Regions from separate parts of the Streptomyces sp. NEAU-sy36 genome, predicted to be linked through region 2. Evidence: riboswitches for the same ligand, from Rfam matches in the RefSeq annotation. Region 2 holds a riboswitch; the other holds the start of a gene.
The links. Region 2 has a riboswitch for S-adenosylmethionine ahead of HZZ00_RS25040 (IclR family transcriptional regulator). Riboswitches for the same ligand answer to the same signal wherever they lie in the genome.

Region 1: another riboswitch for S-adenosylmethionine. It lies ahead of thrC (threonine synthase); the one in region 2 lies ahead of HZZ00_RS25040 (IclR family transcriptional regulator).

The regions. Positions count from the first base shown of each region.
Region 1 is NZ_CP058977.1:320,888-328,656, reverse strand. Features, by position in the region: gene groL (chaperonin GroEL) at 1-648, opposite strand, end outside; gene HZZ00_RS01530 (cold-shock protein) at 948-1,151, opposite strand; gene HZZ00_RS01525 (MoaD/ThiS family protein) at 1,596-1,874, opposite strand; gene thrC (threonine synthase) at 1,871-3,154, opposite strand; SAM riboswitch class I at 3,173-3,317, opposite strand; gene HZZ00_RS01515 (glucosyl-3-phosphoglycerate synthase) at 3,461-4,405, shown strand; gene HZZ00_RS01510 (trehalose-6-phosphate synthase) at 4,489-5,916, shown strand; gene otsB (trehalose-phosphatase) at 5,904-6,737, opposite strand; gene HZZ00_RS01500 (DUF3263 domain-containing protein) at 6,817-7,041, opposite strand; gene HZZ00_RS01495 (ABC transporter substrate-binding protein) at 7,056-7,769, opposite strand, start outside.
Region 2 is NZ_CP058977.1:5,730,199-5,737,967, forward strand. Features, by position in the region: gene HZZ00_RS25030 (M1 family metallopeptidase) at 1-1,429, opposite strand, end outside; gene HZZ00_RS25035 (restriction endonuclease) at 1,552-2,277, opposite strand; SAM riboswitch class I at 2,563-2,703, shown strand; partial or broken gene HZZ00_RS25040 (IclR family transcriptional regulator) at 2,899-3,612, shown strand; gene HZZ00_RS25045 (2'-5' RNA ligase family protein) at 3,702-4,364, shown strand; gene HZZ00_RS25050 (copper homeostasis protein CutC) at 4,608-5,477, opposite strand; gene HZZ00_RS25055 (M81 family metallopeptidase) at 5,474-6,997, opposite strand; gene HZZ00_RS25060 (ROK family protein) at 7,022-7,769, opposite strand, start outside.

The sequences.
Region 1 (7,769 bases), 5.4 Mb from region 2:
CGGGTCCTCGAGCGACGCCTCCATGCGCTCCATGTCGGTCGCGAAGTAGGCGGAGATGTAGCCCTTGTCGAAGCGCATGCCCTCGGTGAGCTCCAGCTCCAGACCGAAGGTGTTGCTCTCCTCGACGGTGATGACGCCTTCCTTGCCGACCTTGTCCATGGCCTCGGCGATCAGCTCGCCGATCTGGGTGTCGGCGGCGGAGATGGACGCGGTGGAGGCGATCTGCTCCTTGGTCTCGACGTCCTTCGCCTGCTCCAGGAGGGCGGCGGAGACGGCCTCGACGGCCTTCTCGATACCGCGCTTCAGAGCCATCGGGTTGGCGCCGGCGGCGACGTTGCGCAGGCCTTCCTTGACCAGGGCCTGGGCGAGCACGGTCGCGGTGGTCGTACCGTCACCGGCGACGTCGTCCGTCTTCTTGGCGACTTCCTTGACCAGCTCGGCGCCGATCTTCTCGTACGGGTCCTCGAGCTCGATCTCCTTGGCGATGGAGACACCATCGTTGGTGATCGTGGGGGCGCCCCACTTCTTCTCGAGGACGACGTTGCGACCCTTGGGGCCGAGCGTCACCTTGACGGCGTCCGCGAGCTGGTTCATGCCGCGCTCGAGGCCGCGCCGCGCCTCCTCGTCGAACGCGATGATCTTGGCCATGTGAAGTGGTCCCTCCAGGACTGGGGGTGATTCCTTCGGACCGCGCCCGCGCCCGCGACGGACGGCTCGCCGGCCTGCGGTTCCTTGCCCCACCTGGCCTGCGGGCCTCACCGACCCGGTCCTTCTTTGTCACTCTCACCTTCAGAGTGCTAACGCAATGATTAGCACTCGGCATGGTCGAGTGCAAGCGCCTTGGCGGGTACGGGCCCGCCGTCAGCCCCGGGCGAACGCACCGGCCGCCGGACATGCCGCAGGGCCCGCACCTCGTGCGAGGTGCGGGCCCTGCGGTCGAGAAACGTTCAGGCGGTGACGCGAACCATGTCGGCCTGCGGACCCTTCTGACCCTGCGAGATCTCGAACTCGACCCGCTGGCCCTCCTCCAGGGTGCGGTAGCCGTCCATCTGAATGGCGCTGTAGTGGACGAAGACGTCCGCACCACCGTCGACCGCGATGAAGCCGTACCCCTTCTCCGCGTTGAACCACTTGACGGTGCCCTGAGCCATGCCTAACTCCCCTATTACTGGCCCTTGCACAGATCCACACTTCGCGGACCCGGGTCAGACCTCACCCCCCAATCGGTCGGGGGCGTGCGCCGGAACGCGTCGACCGCGGCTGAATGTATCTGTCCAACTGCCGTCTGCAACAGGTCAATTGGACGAGAATTCTGGACGCGACCGATCCGGAATGTGGGGAGAATTCACCAGAGTTCAGGGCAAGTCGGGCCCCTTAAAACAACACAAAAGCCGCGAAAAACCCGTGCACTTTGGCTACTTCTTATCGGGCTCGCGGTGAGGAATCGAGGGCTTCCCCTCGGTGATCCGGGGCGTGTTCCCCAACTGTACCGCGCTCAATCACACAGAATTGCCCCCTCCGCTTCTCTCACGGAGAGGGCAATCCGATGAACCTTCCGTAACCGTCCTTACCGAAGGTAATGATCGGTCATTCGGTCAGCAGCCGCCGGCGACCGCCGGGATGATCGAGATGCCCGCGCCGTCCGGGGTGACGGTCTGCAGGCCCTGCTCGAAGCGGACGTCGTCGTCGTTGACGTAGACGTTCACGAACCGGCGCAGCTTGCCCTGGTCGTCCAGGACGCGGGCGGCGATCCCGGTGTGGTTCTTCTCCAGGTCCTCGATGACCTCGGCGAGGGTGGCGCCCTCGGCGGCGACCTCGGCCCGGCCGCCGGTGTAGGTGCGCAGGATGGTGGGGATGCGAACGGTCACGCTCATGCGAGGCCAGCCTCTCGGAAGGAGTCCAGGGTCGGGCGGATGGTGGCGGTCAGGCCGGTGCCGGCCACCGCGTCCAGGGTCTTCAGACCGTCGCCGGTGTTGAGGACGACGGTGGTCTTCGCCGGGTCGAGGACGCCGCCGTCGATCAGCTTCTTCGTCACGCCGACGGTCACCCCGCCCGCGGTCTCGGCGAAGATGCCCTCGGTCCGGGCCAGCAGCTTGATCGCGTCGACGACCTGCTCGTCCGTCACGTCCTCCACGGCGCCGCCGGTGCGCCGGGCGATGTCCAGGACGTAGGGCCCGTCGGCCGGGTTGCCGATGGCGAGGGACTTGGCGATGGTGTCCGGCTTCTGCGGCCGCACCACGTCGTGGCCCGCCTTGAAGGCGGTCGACACCGGCGAGCAGCCCTCGGCCTGCGCGCCGAAGATCTTGTACGGCCGGTCCTCCACGAGCCCCAGCCCGATCAGCTCCTGGAGCCCCTTGTCGATCTTGGTGAGCTGGGAGCCGGAGGCGATCGGGACCACGATCTGGTCGGGCAGCCGCCAGCCGAGCTGCTCGCAGATCTCGTACGCCAGGGTCTTGGAGCCCTCCGCGTAGTAGGGGCGCAGATTGACGTTGACGAAGCCCCAGCCCTCGCCGGCCGGGTCGCCGATCAGCTCGGAGCAGAAGCGGTTCACGTCGTCGTAGTTGCCCTCGATGCCGACCAGCTCGCCGCCGTAGACCGCGGCCATGACGACCTTGCCCTGCTCCAGGTCGTGCGGGATGAACACGCAGGAGCGCAGGCCGGCGCGGGCGGCGGCGGCGCCGACGGCGCCGGCCAGGTTGCCGGTGGAGGAGCAGGACAGGGTGGTGAAGCCGAAGGCGCGCGCGGCCTCCAGCGCCTGGGCGACCACCCGGTCCTTGAAGGAGTGGGTCGGGTTGCCGGAGTCGTCCTTGACGTACAGGCCACCGGTGACGCCGAGTTCGCGGGCGAGGTTGTCGGCCTTGACGAGCTTGGTCCAGCCGGGGTTGATGTTCGGCTTGTCGGCCACGTTCGCCGGGACGGGCAGCAGCGGGGCGTAGCGCCAGATGTTGGCGGGGCCGCTTTCGATGCGCGCCCGCAGTTCCTCGGTGTCGTAGGCGGAGAAGTCGTAGGCGATCTCCAGCGGCCCGAAACACTCCTCGCAGGCGAAGACCGGGCCGAGCGGGACGCGGTGGCCGCATTCCCGACAGCTCAGGGCGGCGGCGGGGCCGAGGTCGACGGTGGAACTGCCGGTGGTGGCAACTGTCTGCACAGCCATGGGAGGCGAGGCCCTTTCTCCTCATCTTCCTCACGACGCATCTCGCCGCGAGACGGATTTGGCACCTTCCCTAGCCGGGAGCCTCGCTGTTCGAAGACGAGAACCGGCTGGAGGGTTGCCGGGGCTTCATCGGGCCGTGTCCCTCTGCCCCTCTGGATGAGCGGTATTCGGTTGTGTATGCGGTTGTCGGCGCGCGTGGACCCCCGACATGCGATGGTCATCGGCGTTGTTCAAGACTGTAACCGAAGGCCTGGACAGTTGAGATAGTCGTCCGTACCGCGAGACAACCGTGAGGAGCCCGGGACCGTGCTGGAAGAAGTCGAGCGCTGGCTGAGCGACCGCTCCTGGTCCGTGCACGATCGGCCGATGCACCAGCTCCTGGCGGCCAAGCAGCGCACGGGCCAGACGGTCAGCGTGGTGCTGCCCGCGCTCAACGAGGAGGAGACCGTCGGCGAGATCGTCGCCGTGATCCGGCGCGAGCTGGTGGAGCGGGTACCGCTGGTCGACGAGGTGCTGGTGATCGACTCCGGGTCGACCGACCGCACCTCCGAGGTGGCGGCCGCGGCGGGCGCGCGGGTGGTGCACCGCGACGCGATCCTGCCCCGGATACCCGCCGTACCGGGCAAGGGCGAGGTGCTGTGGCGCTCGCTGCTCGTCGCCGGCGGGGACGTCATCTGCTTCGTCGACGCGGACCTGCGGGAGTTCTCGGCCGACTTCGTCACCGGGATCGTCGGCCCGCTGCTCACCGAACCGGACGTGCAGCTGGTCAAGGCGATGTACGACCGGCCGCTCGCCGGGTCGGCGGGGCAGGGCGGCCGGGTCACCGAGCTGATGGCGCGCCCGCTGCTGAACATGCACTGGCCGCAGCTGGCCGGGTTCGTGCAGCCGCTGGGCGGGGAGTACGCGGCCCGGCGCTCGCTGCTGGAGCGGCTGCCGTTCCCGGTGGGGTACGGGGTGGAGCTGGGCATGCTGGTGGACGCCCTGCACCTGGTGGGCCTGGACGCGCTGGCCCAGGTGGACGTGGGGGTGCGCAAGCACCGGCACCAGGACGGGCAGGCGCTCGGCCGGATGGCGGCGGCCATCTACCGCACCGCCCAGCTGCGGCTGGCGCGGGGCCATCTGGTGCGGCCCTCGCTCACCCAGTTCGAGCGGGGGGTGACGGGCTTCGAGCCGCGCACCTACTCGGTGGACACCGAGGAGCGCCCGCCGATGACCGAGATCGCCGAGTACGCCCACCGCCGGGTGGCGTGAAACCGGAGGTAGGGCTGTTCAGGGCCGCTTTCCGGGACGGTCCGTACGTTTGAGTGTTTCCGGGCCGGGCTAGGTTGAGGACCATGGCTTCCACGCACGGTGCTGAGGTGCTGGTCGCGTCCAATCGCGGCCCGGTTTCGTACACGGTCGGCGAGGGCGGGGTGCTGCGTCCCAAACGGGGCGGCGGCGGTCTGGTCTCGGGCCTTTCGGCCATCGGGCCGGAGGCGAACGCGGTGTGGGTGTGCGCCGCGCTGGGCGACGGCGACCGGGAGGCGGTCCGGCGCGCGGACGGCGGGCTGCTGCCGGTCGCGGACACCGGCGGGCAGCGGGTGCGGATGCTGGACATCGACGCGGAGGTCTTCGCCGACGCGTACAACGGCATCGCCAACTCGGTGCTCTGGTTCGTGCACCACATGCTCTACCAGACGCCGCTGGAGCCCGTCTTCGACGCCGGATTCCGGCGGCAGTGGGCGGCGTACGAGGCCTACAACCAAGCGTTCGCCGAGGCGCTGGCCCAGGAGGCGGCCGAGGGCGCGGCGGTGCTGATCCAGGACTACCACCTGGCGCTCGCCCCGCGGATGCTCCGCCGGCTCCGCCCCGACCTGCGCATCGGCCACTTCTCGCACACGCCGTGGGCCCCGGCGGAGTACTTCCGGCTGCTCCCGGACGACATCGCGGCCGAGCTGCTGACCGGCATCCTGGGCGCGGACCGGGCGGCGTTCCTCACGCAGCGGTGGGCGGACGCGTTCACCGAGTGCTGCCACGCGGTGCTGGGGCCCGGGATTCCCACCGGCACCCGGATCGGGGTGCACGGGCTCGGCGCGGACGCCGACTTCCTGCGCGCCCGCTCGCACGAGGCGGACGTGGACGAGCGGATGGCGGCGCTGCGGGCGGAGATCGGCGAGGGCCGCCGGACGATCGTCCGGGTGGACCGCACCGAGCTGTCCAAGAACATCGTGCGCGGACTGCTGGCGTACCGGCAGCTGCTGGACGCGCACCCCGAGTGGCGCGAGCGGGTCGTCCACGTGGCGTTCGCGTACCCGTCCCGGCAGGACCTCGCCGTCTACCGGGAGTACACGGCACAGGTGCGCCGGGTCGCCGAGGAGATCAACGAGCGCTACGGCACGGACGGCTGGACGCCGGTGGTGCTCCATGTGAAGGACGACTTCGCCCGCTCGCTGGCCGCGTACCGGCTCGCCGACGTGGCGCTGGTCAACCCCATCCGGGACGGCATGAACCTGGTCGCCAAGGAGGTGCCGGTCGTCTCCGACGAGGGCTGTGCGCTGGTGCTGTCGCGGGAGGCGGGGGCGTACGCGGAGCTGGGCGAGGACGCCCTGGTGGTGAACCCGTACGACATCACGGGCACGGCGCAGGCGCTGCACGCGGCGCTGAGCATGCCGGACGGTGAGCGGGCGGAGCGGTCGAAGCGGCTGGCCGCGGCGGCCACGGCGCTGCCGCCGGCCCAGTGGTTCCTGGACCAGCTGCACGCCCTGACGGATCAGTCGAGCTGACCCGCCAGCGCCCCGAGGAGCCGTACGACGCCCTCGGGGCCGTCGACCACCAGGTCGGCCTTCTCGGCCAGTTCGGCGACCTCCGAGCTGCCGCTGCACACCAGCAGGCCGGGCAGGCCCTCGGAGCGGAGCTTCTCGATGGCGGCGAAGGCGGGGAGGTCGCCGAGGTCGTCGCCGGCGTAGAGGACGGCCTCGGCGCCGGTCTCGCGGACGTACTCGCTCAGGGCGACGCCCTTGTCCATGCCGGGCGGGCGCAGCTCCAGCACCATCCGGCCGGGCTCGACGATCAGTCCGTGCCGGGTGGCGAGGTCGGTGAGGGGCCCGCGCAGCGCCTCGTAGGCGGCCTCCGGGTCGGCTGCGCGGCGGGTGTGCACCGCGACCGCGCGGCCCTTCTCCTCGATCCACGTGCCCTGCCAGGCGCCGGCCCGGTCGAGGACGCCGGGCAGTTCGGCGCGGACGGCGGCGACGCCGGGGTGCGGGGCGGGGGCGGAGACGGTGCCGGTGACGGCGTCCCAGCGCTCGGCGCCGTAGTGCCCGAGGACGGTGAGGTGGGCGAGGCCCGGGACGCCGGCGAAGCCGCCGTGGCGGACCGCGACGCCCGCGGGGCGGCCGGTGATCACGGCGACGTGGGCGACCTTGGGGGCGAGGGCGGCGAGCGCGGGGACGGCGTCCGGGTGGGCGCGGGCCTGTTCGGGGTCGGCGACGATGGGGGCGAGGGTGCCGTCGAAGTCCAGGCCGATCACCGCGGTGCGGGGCTTGGCCAGCAACGCGGCCAGCCCGTCCCGGCCGGCCTGGGTGGCTGGGGTCGGCAGAGGGTCCATGTACCGACACTATCCAGCGGGGGCCGCCATCACTCCTGTGGGCGTCCTCCCCGGTGTGAGCGGCCGGTGCCGGCCGGGCTCAGCGTTCCGCCCGGTGGGTGTCGCGGACCCGGCGCAGCCGGTTGACCGTGACCGGGTCGTGGGCGAGGGCGCGTTCGTCGTCCAGGAGGGCGTTGAGGAGCTGGTAGTAGCGGACCGGGGAGAGGTGGAGCTGCTCGCGGATGGCGCGTTCCTTGGCGCCGGGGCCCGTGAAGCCCCGGCGTTCCAGCGCGAGGATGGCCCGCTCGCGGTCGCCCAGTTCCATACCGGAACCGTAGCTCAGTTCGCGCTGGCGGCGCTGTCCGCCGCGGTGGCCGTCGCCTGGAGGCGGGTCAGGACGCCCGCGGGGTTGCCGCCGGGGGCGACCGCCTGCCCGATGTTCTGCTTCACGGCCGCGCTGACCGCCGCCCAGGACGTCTTGCCCACGGGATACAGCTCGGACGTGGCCAGCTCGTCGAGGAAGGGGTGCAGGGCCTTGTCGGGCGCCGCGTCCGACGCGCTCATGGCGTTGGAGGCGGAGCTGGTGACCGGCAGCAGACCGTAGGTGCGGGAGAAGTCGAGGACGTTCTTCTCGCTGTAGACGTAGTTCAGGAAGTCACCGGCCTGCTCGGCGTGGCCGTTCTGCTTGAACGCCATCATCCAGTCGGTGACGCCCACCGACGACCGGGCCCGTCCGCCGCGGCTCGGCGTCGGCACCATCCCGAACCGCACGCCCTTCTGCTCGGCCTGCTGGATCAGCGTGGGGTGCCCGTTGACCATGCCGACCTGGCCGTCGGCGAACGCGGCGAAGGCCTGCGCCCGGTTGAGCTTCCCGGGCGCCACCGGGCCGGTCAGGCCCTTGTCGACCAGGTCGTCCTTGAGCCAGGTGAAGGTGGAGACGTTCTGCTGGGAGTCGATCGTGTACGTGCCGATGTCGTCGGTGTACCCGGTGCCGCCGGAGCCGCCGTCGCCGCCGGACAGCATCCACTGCATGGTCTCCGCCTGCGCCTCCTC
Region 2 (7,769 bases):
AGGTGGTGAAGAGGGCGGTCAGGTCCTTCCCGGAGATCTTCTCGCACAGGGCGATGAACTGGGCGGTGTCCGCGTTCCCGTGGCGGTGCCGCTCGGTCCAGGTCCGCAGGATGGAGAAGAACGCCGCGTCGCCCACCGCCTCGCGCACCTTGTGCAGCGTCATGGCGCCCCGGCCGTACACGGGCGGTGCGGACACCTCGCTCGCGCCGGGGGGACTCGCCGGCGGGAAGTCCCAGATGCCCTCGCTTTCGGGGTGCGTGCCGTCGTAGAAGGAGGCGAAGGTCTGCCCGGCCGTCCTGCCGCCCCGGTCCTCCTGCCAGAGCCATTCCGCGTAGGTGGCGAACCCCTCGTTGAGCCACATGTCCTTCCACTCGCGCGGGGTGACGGAGTCGCCGAACCACTGGTGGGCCAGCTCGTGCACCACCAGCGTCTCGTCGGGAGCGGAGTCGAAGTACGGCTTCGTCTGGGTCTCCAGGGCGTAGCCGAGGCCGGGGAGGTGGTCGACGACGGCGCCCGTGGAGGAGAACGGGTACGGCCCGAAGCGTTCGCTCGCCCAGTCGACGACCTCCGGCACCAACTCCTCGATCCGCTCTGCGGCTCGGGCTTCGTCGGGGTCCACGGCGAGGTAGACGGGCAGCCCGTCGGGCGTCCGGGTCCTGGTGATGTCGAAGGTGCCGACGGCGACGGTCGCGAGGTAGCTCGCCATGGGCTCCTCGGTACGCCAGTGGCGTACGACCCGGTCCCCCCGGTCCTCCTCGGCCACCAACTCCCCGTTGGCCACCACGTCGTACGGGTCGCCGTCGGCGTCCCGTGGCACGGCGACCGTGATATCGTAGGTGGCCTTGTCGGACGGGTGGTGGTTGCCCGGGAACCAGGTCGTGGACCCGGTCGGCTCGCCGAGGGCCGTTGCGCCGTCGTCGGTCTCCACCCAGCCCTCCACCGCCCCCTCGTCGTCCTCGACGGTGCGGGGCACGCCTTCGTACTCGATCGCGGTGCGGAAGGTCCGCCCCTTCTCGATCGGCTCGTCCGGCGTCAGCGTCAACTCGGCCCCGTCGCGCGCGACATGGGCCGACGCGCCGTCGACCGTGGCGCCGCGCACCTTCATCCCGTCGAAGTCGAGATCGAAGCGGGACAGGCCCTTGGTGGCGCGCGCGGTGATCACGGCCGAGCCCTTCAGGCGGTTGGTCTCGGGGACGTAGTCGAGGTCCAGGTCGTAGTGGGTGACGTCGTAACCGCCGTTGCCCAGTGCCGGGAAGAGCGCGTCGCCCACGCCGGCGGAGCCCGCCGTGCCCGCGGTCGCGTGCCCACCGCAAGCGGTGCCCGCCAGGACCAGAAGCGTCGCGAGGACCACATGGCGCGCGGCCCGCGACCGCGCGGCCCCTCGACCACCGAAGGGGGCGCGTGTCCTGCCCTTCACCGCGTCAACCAACAGACCCGCACCGTCTGTCGGTGTCTCTCCGCCCCGTGCGAGCCACCCCGGTCTCGACCACATGCCCTCCCCTTTTGCGTCACCTTACCTTCGCTTCGCGATCACGGCCGTGGGCGCTCCGCTCAGGAGCGGGCGGTCGGCCTGCGGGGCGGCGGGAGCGCCCGGAGGAGTTCCCACAAGGGGCGCGAGCCGGCGGCCCACGCCCCGAGGGTGTGGCGGTCGACCACGTGGAGGCGCTGCTGCCGGGCGAACGCGACGGCCGGTGCGGTGACCCGGCCGTTCGTCACGATCACGGCGACGTCGGCGCCGTGGACCGGGCGGGCGGTGCCATTGAGGACCTGAAGGTCCGGTGTGCCCACGGCGGACCCGGCCAGGCCGGCACGGCGGTGCTTGCACTGGATCACCCAGCGCCGCCCGTAGGGGTCGGTGGCCTTCACATCGGCACCGAGGTCCCCGCCACCGCCGACGCGGGCCGCGTCCGGACAGCCGTCGCGCCGCATCAGGTCGCGCACCGCTTCCTCGAACCGGGAGTGGTGCAGCGCGTCCAGCCGGGCCAGCCCGTAACGCAGGCCCCGGGCCCGGACCGCTTCCCACCGCGCGCTCCGCCGCTTCAGCTGGAGCCGGGCGCCGAGGCCCAGCACCGCGAGCAGGCCGACGAGGACCAGGACCCACCAGTGGGCCGACAGCCAGTGGACGACGGCCACCACCAGGGCGACGGTGAGCACCGCGGCGGCGAGGAGGCCGATCGGCCGGTCGTCCGCACGCTGCCGCCGCCTTCCGGACCGGCGGGCGCGCCGCCGCACCACCCGCCCGGCCGGCGCCCGCCCCTTGCGGGTGCGGGGGCTCACCGGCCCGTCCGCGCGACGCCGCCCTCGGACCGCCCCACCGCGAGCGGCACCAACACCTCGCCGGTCAGCACCAGTCCAGCCCTCCCCCACCACCGGCCCGCACGCCACGGGGCGGCAGCGGGCCGCCCCGGCCTCCTTGTGTACCCGGGCCCCGGTGGTCCGGCAGACGGGTTGCCGGTCGATTGGCACGAACCCGATCGGACCTGGCCGAATACCAGGCCCGGGGCGCGGGCGCCGAGGACTCCCCCGGACCGGCGAGCCGGGGCGTCTTGTAAAGTTGCTCGCGAATCATCCAGAGGGGTGGAGGGACCGGCCCTACGAAGCCCCGGCAACTTCCCGGTCGAGTCGGCGTGCGACACGCGCGCCACCGAGCGGGATCAGTGCCAACTCCGGCCTGTCGCCAACGCGGCGCGGGAAAGATGAGGAGACACGGTGCTCTCTGTGCTGTCCGACGCCCGGGCGCTTCCCGCCCCGGCCCCTCTGTGTACCCGTCTCGTGTCCGGCGCAGGCGATCGGCCGATCCTTCCGGCCTGCCCCCGCTGACCTCACCGCTCCTCACCCGGGAGCCCCCGTGAGCGCGACCCCGCCGCGCTCGCGGATCCGAGACTGGAGTACCCATTCATGGAGAAGACGAGCGGCGTAGGCGTGCTCGACAGAGTCGCCCTGATCCTCGGTGCCTTGGAGGCCGGACCCGCCACGCTGGCCGGACTGGTCACGACCACCGGACTGACGCGCCCCACCGTCCACCGGCTCGCGGTCGCGCTCGAACGCCTCCGCCTGGTCACCCGGGACGCGGCGGGCCGGTTCACCCTCGGCCCCCGGCTCTCGGAACTGTCGGCCGCCGCAGGCGAGGACCACCTGCTGACCGCCGCGGGCCCGGTCCTCGCCCGGCTGCGCGACGCCACCGGCGAGAGCGCCCAGCTCTACCGCAGGCAGGGTGACGAGCGCATCTGCGTGGCCGCCGTCGAGCGTCTCGCCGGCTTGCGCGACACCGTTCCCGTCGGGGTCGCCCTGCCCATGCGGACCGGCTCCGCCGCCCAGGTCCTGCTCGCCTGGGAGGAGCCCGAGCGCCTCTACCGCGGCCTCCGGGGGGCCCGCTTCACCGCCACCACCCTCAGCGGCGTACGGCGTCGCGGCTGGGCCCAGTCCGTCGGCGACCGCGAGCCCGACGTGGCCTCCGTCTCCGCACCCGTGCGCGGCCCGTCCGGCCAGGTGGTGGCCGCCGTCTCGGTCTCCGGCCCGGTCCGGCGCCTCACCCGCCACCCCGGCGCCCACCTCTCGCGGACCGTCGTCGAGGCGGCCGCCCGCCTCACCGAGGCCCTTCGCCGCCCCGGGTCCCCCGAGCGGCGCCCCGCGACGACCTGCGCCGGGAGCATGGCGGGCGGCACCCTGGAGCAGGGGGTGCTCGCGGGCGAGGAGGCGTGATGCGTACGGACGGCGAGGCGGGCGGGGGCCGGGCGCGGGCCGCGCCCGTCGGCGTCCTCGACGTGTCCCCGACGGCCCGCACGGCGGTGGCGTGGATCCCGCCCGCCCAGCTGTGGCCGCCGCTCCAGGACGTCCGCCGGGAACACGATCCGCAGATCCACCGCTGGCCGCCGCACGTCAACGTGCTCTTCGGCTTCGTCCCGGAGACCGGCTTCGAGCGGGCCGCCCCGCTGCTCGCCGCGGCGGCGGCCGAGGTGCCGGTCTTCACCGCGCGGCTGGCGGGGGTGCGCGCCTTCCGGCACCGGGCGTACTCCACAGTGTGGCTCGACCCGGCAGCGGCGGGCGCGGCACCGTGGGCGGACCTGCACCGCGCACTGCGGCAGCGGTTCCCGCGCTGCCGGGGTCCGGCCGCGGAGTTCACCCCGCACCTGTCCCTGGGCCGGACCCGGAACCCGCGGCGGGTCGCCACCGACTGCGCCGCCCGGCTCCCCGCCATGACGGCGACGGTCTGGGAACTGGTCCTGCTCGCGCGCGGCGGGCAGGGACCGATGCGGCCACGGGCCACGGTCGCCCTGGGCAGCGGCGAGATCCGGTGGCTGCCCGGCCGCGAGGAGGCGGGCCCGGAGGACACGGCATGGCTCGCCGAGATCACCGAACGGTGAGGGCGGAGCGACTCAGGGGAGGGACCACGGCGGAGGCCCTGATCGGGCCCCGTCACGACGAGACACGGCGGCTCCTCGCCACGGTGCCCGAACCGCGCCCCCACCGGGCAGCAACCGACCGGAACGGACGGCTGAGCCGCCGTCGGCCACGCCGAACGGACACCCAGCCGATGACAGCGGGGAACCCGTGACCGGGAGCGTCCGCTCGACACGCACGCCCCCCCACCGAGCAGTGAACTTCCGTCAGCGAAGCGCCGGTTGGCCGCTCCCGCCGGACGCCGCCGGGTGCCCGTCCGCGGTGTCCAGCGCCCGCCGGGCCTCGGCCACCACCTCCGCGTCGGTGACGAAGTGGGTGTCGTCGGCGGCGGAGGCGCCCGAGACCCCGAGGGGTGTCCAGGCGCCGCCGCGCCGGGGCCGGGCCCTGGTCTTGGCGGACAGGTGCACGGCGGCCACCCCCGCGGCCACCAGGGCGGGGATGTCGGCGGTGCGCACACCGCCGCCCGCCATCACCTGCACACCGGGAGCGGCGGCGACCATGTCGGCGAGGGTGGCCAGCCCCGCCGGCGCGGTGGCCGCGCCGCCGGAGCTGAGCACCCGGGTGATCCCGAGCGCGGGGAGCGCGGCCGCGACGGCGACCGGGTCCGCGGACTGGTCGATCGCACGGTGCAGGGTGATCTCCACCGAGCGTCCCCGGCTCCGTGCGGCGTCACGGGCGGCATCGGCCAGCCGGGTGACGGCCTCGGTGTCCAGGGCGCCCTCGGCGGTCAGCGCGCCGACGACCACGCCGGCGGCGCCGGACGCGACGACCGAGCGCACCTCGGCGACCATCAGGGCGATCTCCTCGGCGTCGTACGCGAAGTCGCCGGGCCGGCACCGCACCAGGGCGTGCGTCGGCACCCCGGCGGCCGCGACCGACTCCACCGCGGCCGCCGACGGGGTCAGGCCGCCCAGTTCCAGTCCGGTGCACAGTTCGACCCGGTCCGCTCCGTGGTCGCGGGCGGTGCGGGCGCCGGCCGGGGAGGTGACGGCGATCTCCAGGGCGACGCGCGGCGTACCGGTGCCGGGCGGCGGACCGGACCGGGCATGGTGGGGGGCGGCTGCGCGGCCCGTCACTCGTCGTCCCCGGTGAGCGGCCGGTCGGAGGCCGGAATGATCCGGGCCGTCAGGTCCGGGTCGGCCATGTCGCGGTCGAAGGGGAACATGGGCCGGCGGATGCGGTGGTGGCCGAGCCGTACCAGGTCCTGGTCGACGCCTCCCGGGGTGAGGGCCATCTTCCACGCCGCGGCCATGTCGAACAGCTCCGGCTCCAGGTAGCCGATCTTCACGATGACGACGTCGGCGGAGCGCGGGTCGAGGTCGAGGTCGGTGAAGTCGTGTTCGTGGTGGTACGGCTTGCGCAGCCGGGTGAGGATCGCGTACACGCTGCCGACGCGGATCACGACCTCGGTCTCGGCGTCGCGGTCGCCGTGCCGGATGGCGTGCACCACTCCGGTGAGGGTGACGGGACCGGCGTGCCGGTCGTCCACCTCGGCCCCGGCGGTGACGGTGACGGTGGCGCCCACGCCGGTGGCGACGGCGGTGTCGACGGCGGCGGGGCCGGGCACCGAGGCGTACAGGACGGTCGGTCCGTCGTCCTTCTGGAACTCCGGGCGCTCCAGCAGCCGGGTCAGGCCCCAGGTGACGTCACCGGCGCCGCCCGCGGTGGGGTTGTCGCCGGTGTCGCTGATGAAGTACGGCCGGTGGTCCGAGCGCAGGGCCTCGTCGAGGAGGCCGTCGAAGGTCCCGGTCGGGGCGACGAAGTCGAAGTCGTGGCGGGCCTCCCAGAAGCCCCGGGCGAGGCGTTCGGCACCGGCCGACACCGCCTCCCGGTCGGGGCCGGTCACCACGACGGCCGCGCGGTTGCGGGGAGCGTCGGCCCAGGCGTAGCCGACCCATATCGCCGCGTCGGTGACCCCGTCCATGGCCTCGACCTCGTCGACCGCCGCGTACACGCTCCTGGCGGGCTCGATGCGGGTGGAGGTCTGTTCTCCGGCCAGCAGCACCGGGACCGGCACCCACGCCTTCACCGGGCGGGGGCCGCCTGCGGCGAGCAGGTCGACCAGGTTGCGCACCGCGCGCTCCTTGGTCTCCAGGTGGTCCTCGTGCGGGGCCATCCGGTAGCAGGTGATGAGGTCGCTGCGGTGGGCGAGTTCACGGGAGACGTTGCCGTGCAGGTCCATCGAGGTGGAGACGATCACGTCGGGGCCGACGGTCGCGCGGATGCGTTCCAGCAGGACGGCCTCGGGATCCTCGACGCCCTCCACGCTCATCGCGCCGTGGATGTCGTACCAGAGGCCGTCGAGCCGGGGCAGGGCGGCGAGCCGGCCGACGAGTTCGTCGGTGAGCGCGGACCAGGCGGCGGCGGTGACCATGCCGCCCGGCAGCGACTTGCCCACCAGGGCACCGTGCCAGTCGGCGGCCTCGCGCAGCTCCTCGCCGGGGGCGAGGAAGGGGTAACGGCCGAGCACCTCGGCGCCCCGCGAGGGATGGAAGGCGGGGGCCTCGGTGCGGGCCGGGGAGAACGTGGACGACTCGATGCCGAGCCCGGCGATGGCGATGACCGGGCGGGCGGCGGCGGTTCGGGATTCCGACATGGCTCCTCGTAGGGGTGGGGTGCGTCAGCGGGTGCGGGGCGGGCGGCCTGGGCGTGCGGCACCGGACCCGGTGCCGCCGAAGTCGCGTACGGCGTGGGCCATGCCCTGTTGCAGGGCGAACTGTCCGGCGCCGACGACTCCGGCGTCCGCGCCCAGGCGGGCCCGCTCGATGGTGAGGTGCTCGGTGACCAGCGGGTGGCAGCTCTCGTACAGCTGGCTGCGGACCGCGGCGACGAACGGTTCGAGGGTGGAGAGGATGCCGCCGAGGTAGACGGCGTCCGGGTTGAAGAAGTTGACGTTGGCGGCGAGGACCTGCCCGAGGTGCTCCCCGGCCCGGCGGACCGCGCCGGTGGCCTCGGGGTCGGCGTCGACCGCGAGGCGTACGACGTCCTCGATGCTGCCGACGTCGGCGCCGCGTTCCCGCAGGATGCGCACCAGGGCGGCACCGGAGGCCACGGTCTCCAGGCAGCCGGTCTTGCCGCAGGAGCAGGGGATGTCGGCGGCGCCGTCGATCCGGATGTGGGTGATGTCGCCGGCGGCGCCGGTCGCGCCCCGGTAGAGGCGGCCGTCGACGATGACGCCGGCGCCGATCGCCGAGCCCATCTTCACCATGATCGACTGCCGGTGTTCGGCGGGCCGCACCGTGTGCTCGCCCATCGCCATGCAGTTGGCGTCGTTGTCGACCGCGCTCGGCACGCCGAAACGGTCCTCCAGCCAGGCGGCGACCGGGAAGCGGTTCCACCCGGGCATCCGCGACGGCAGTACGACGGCT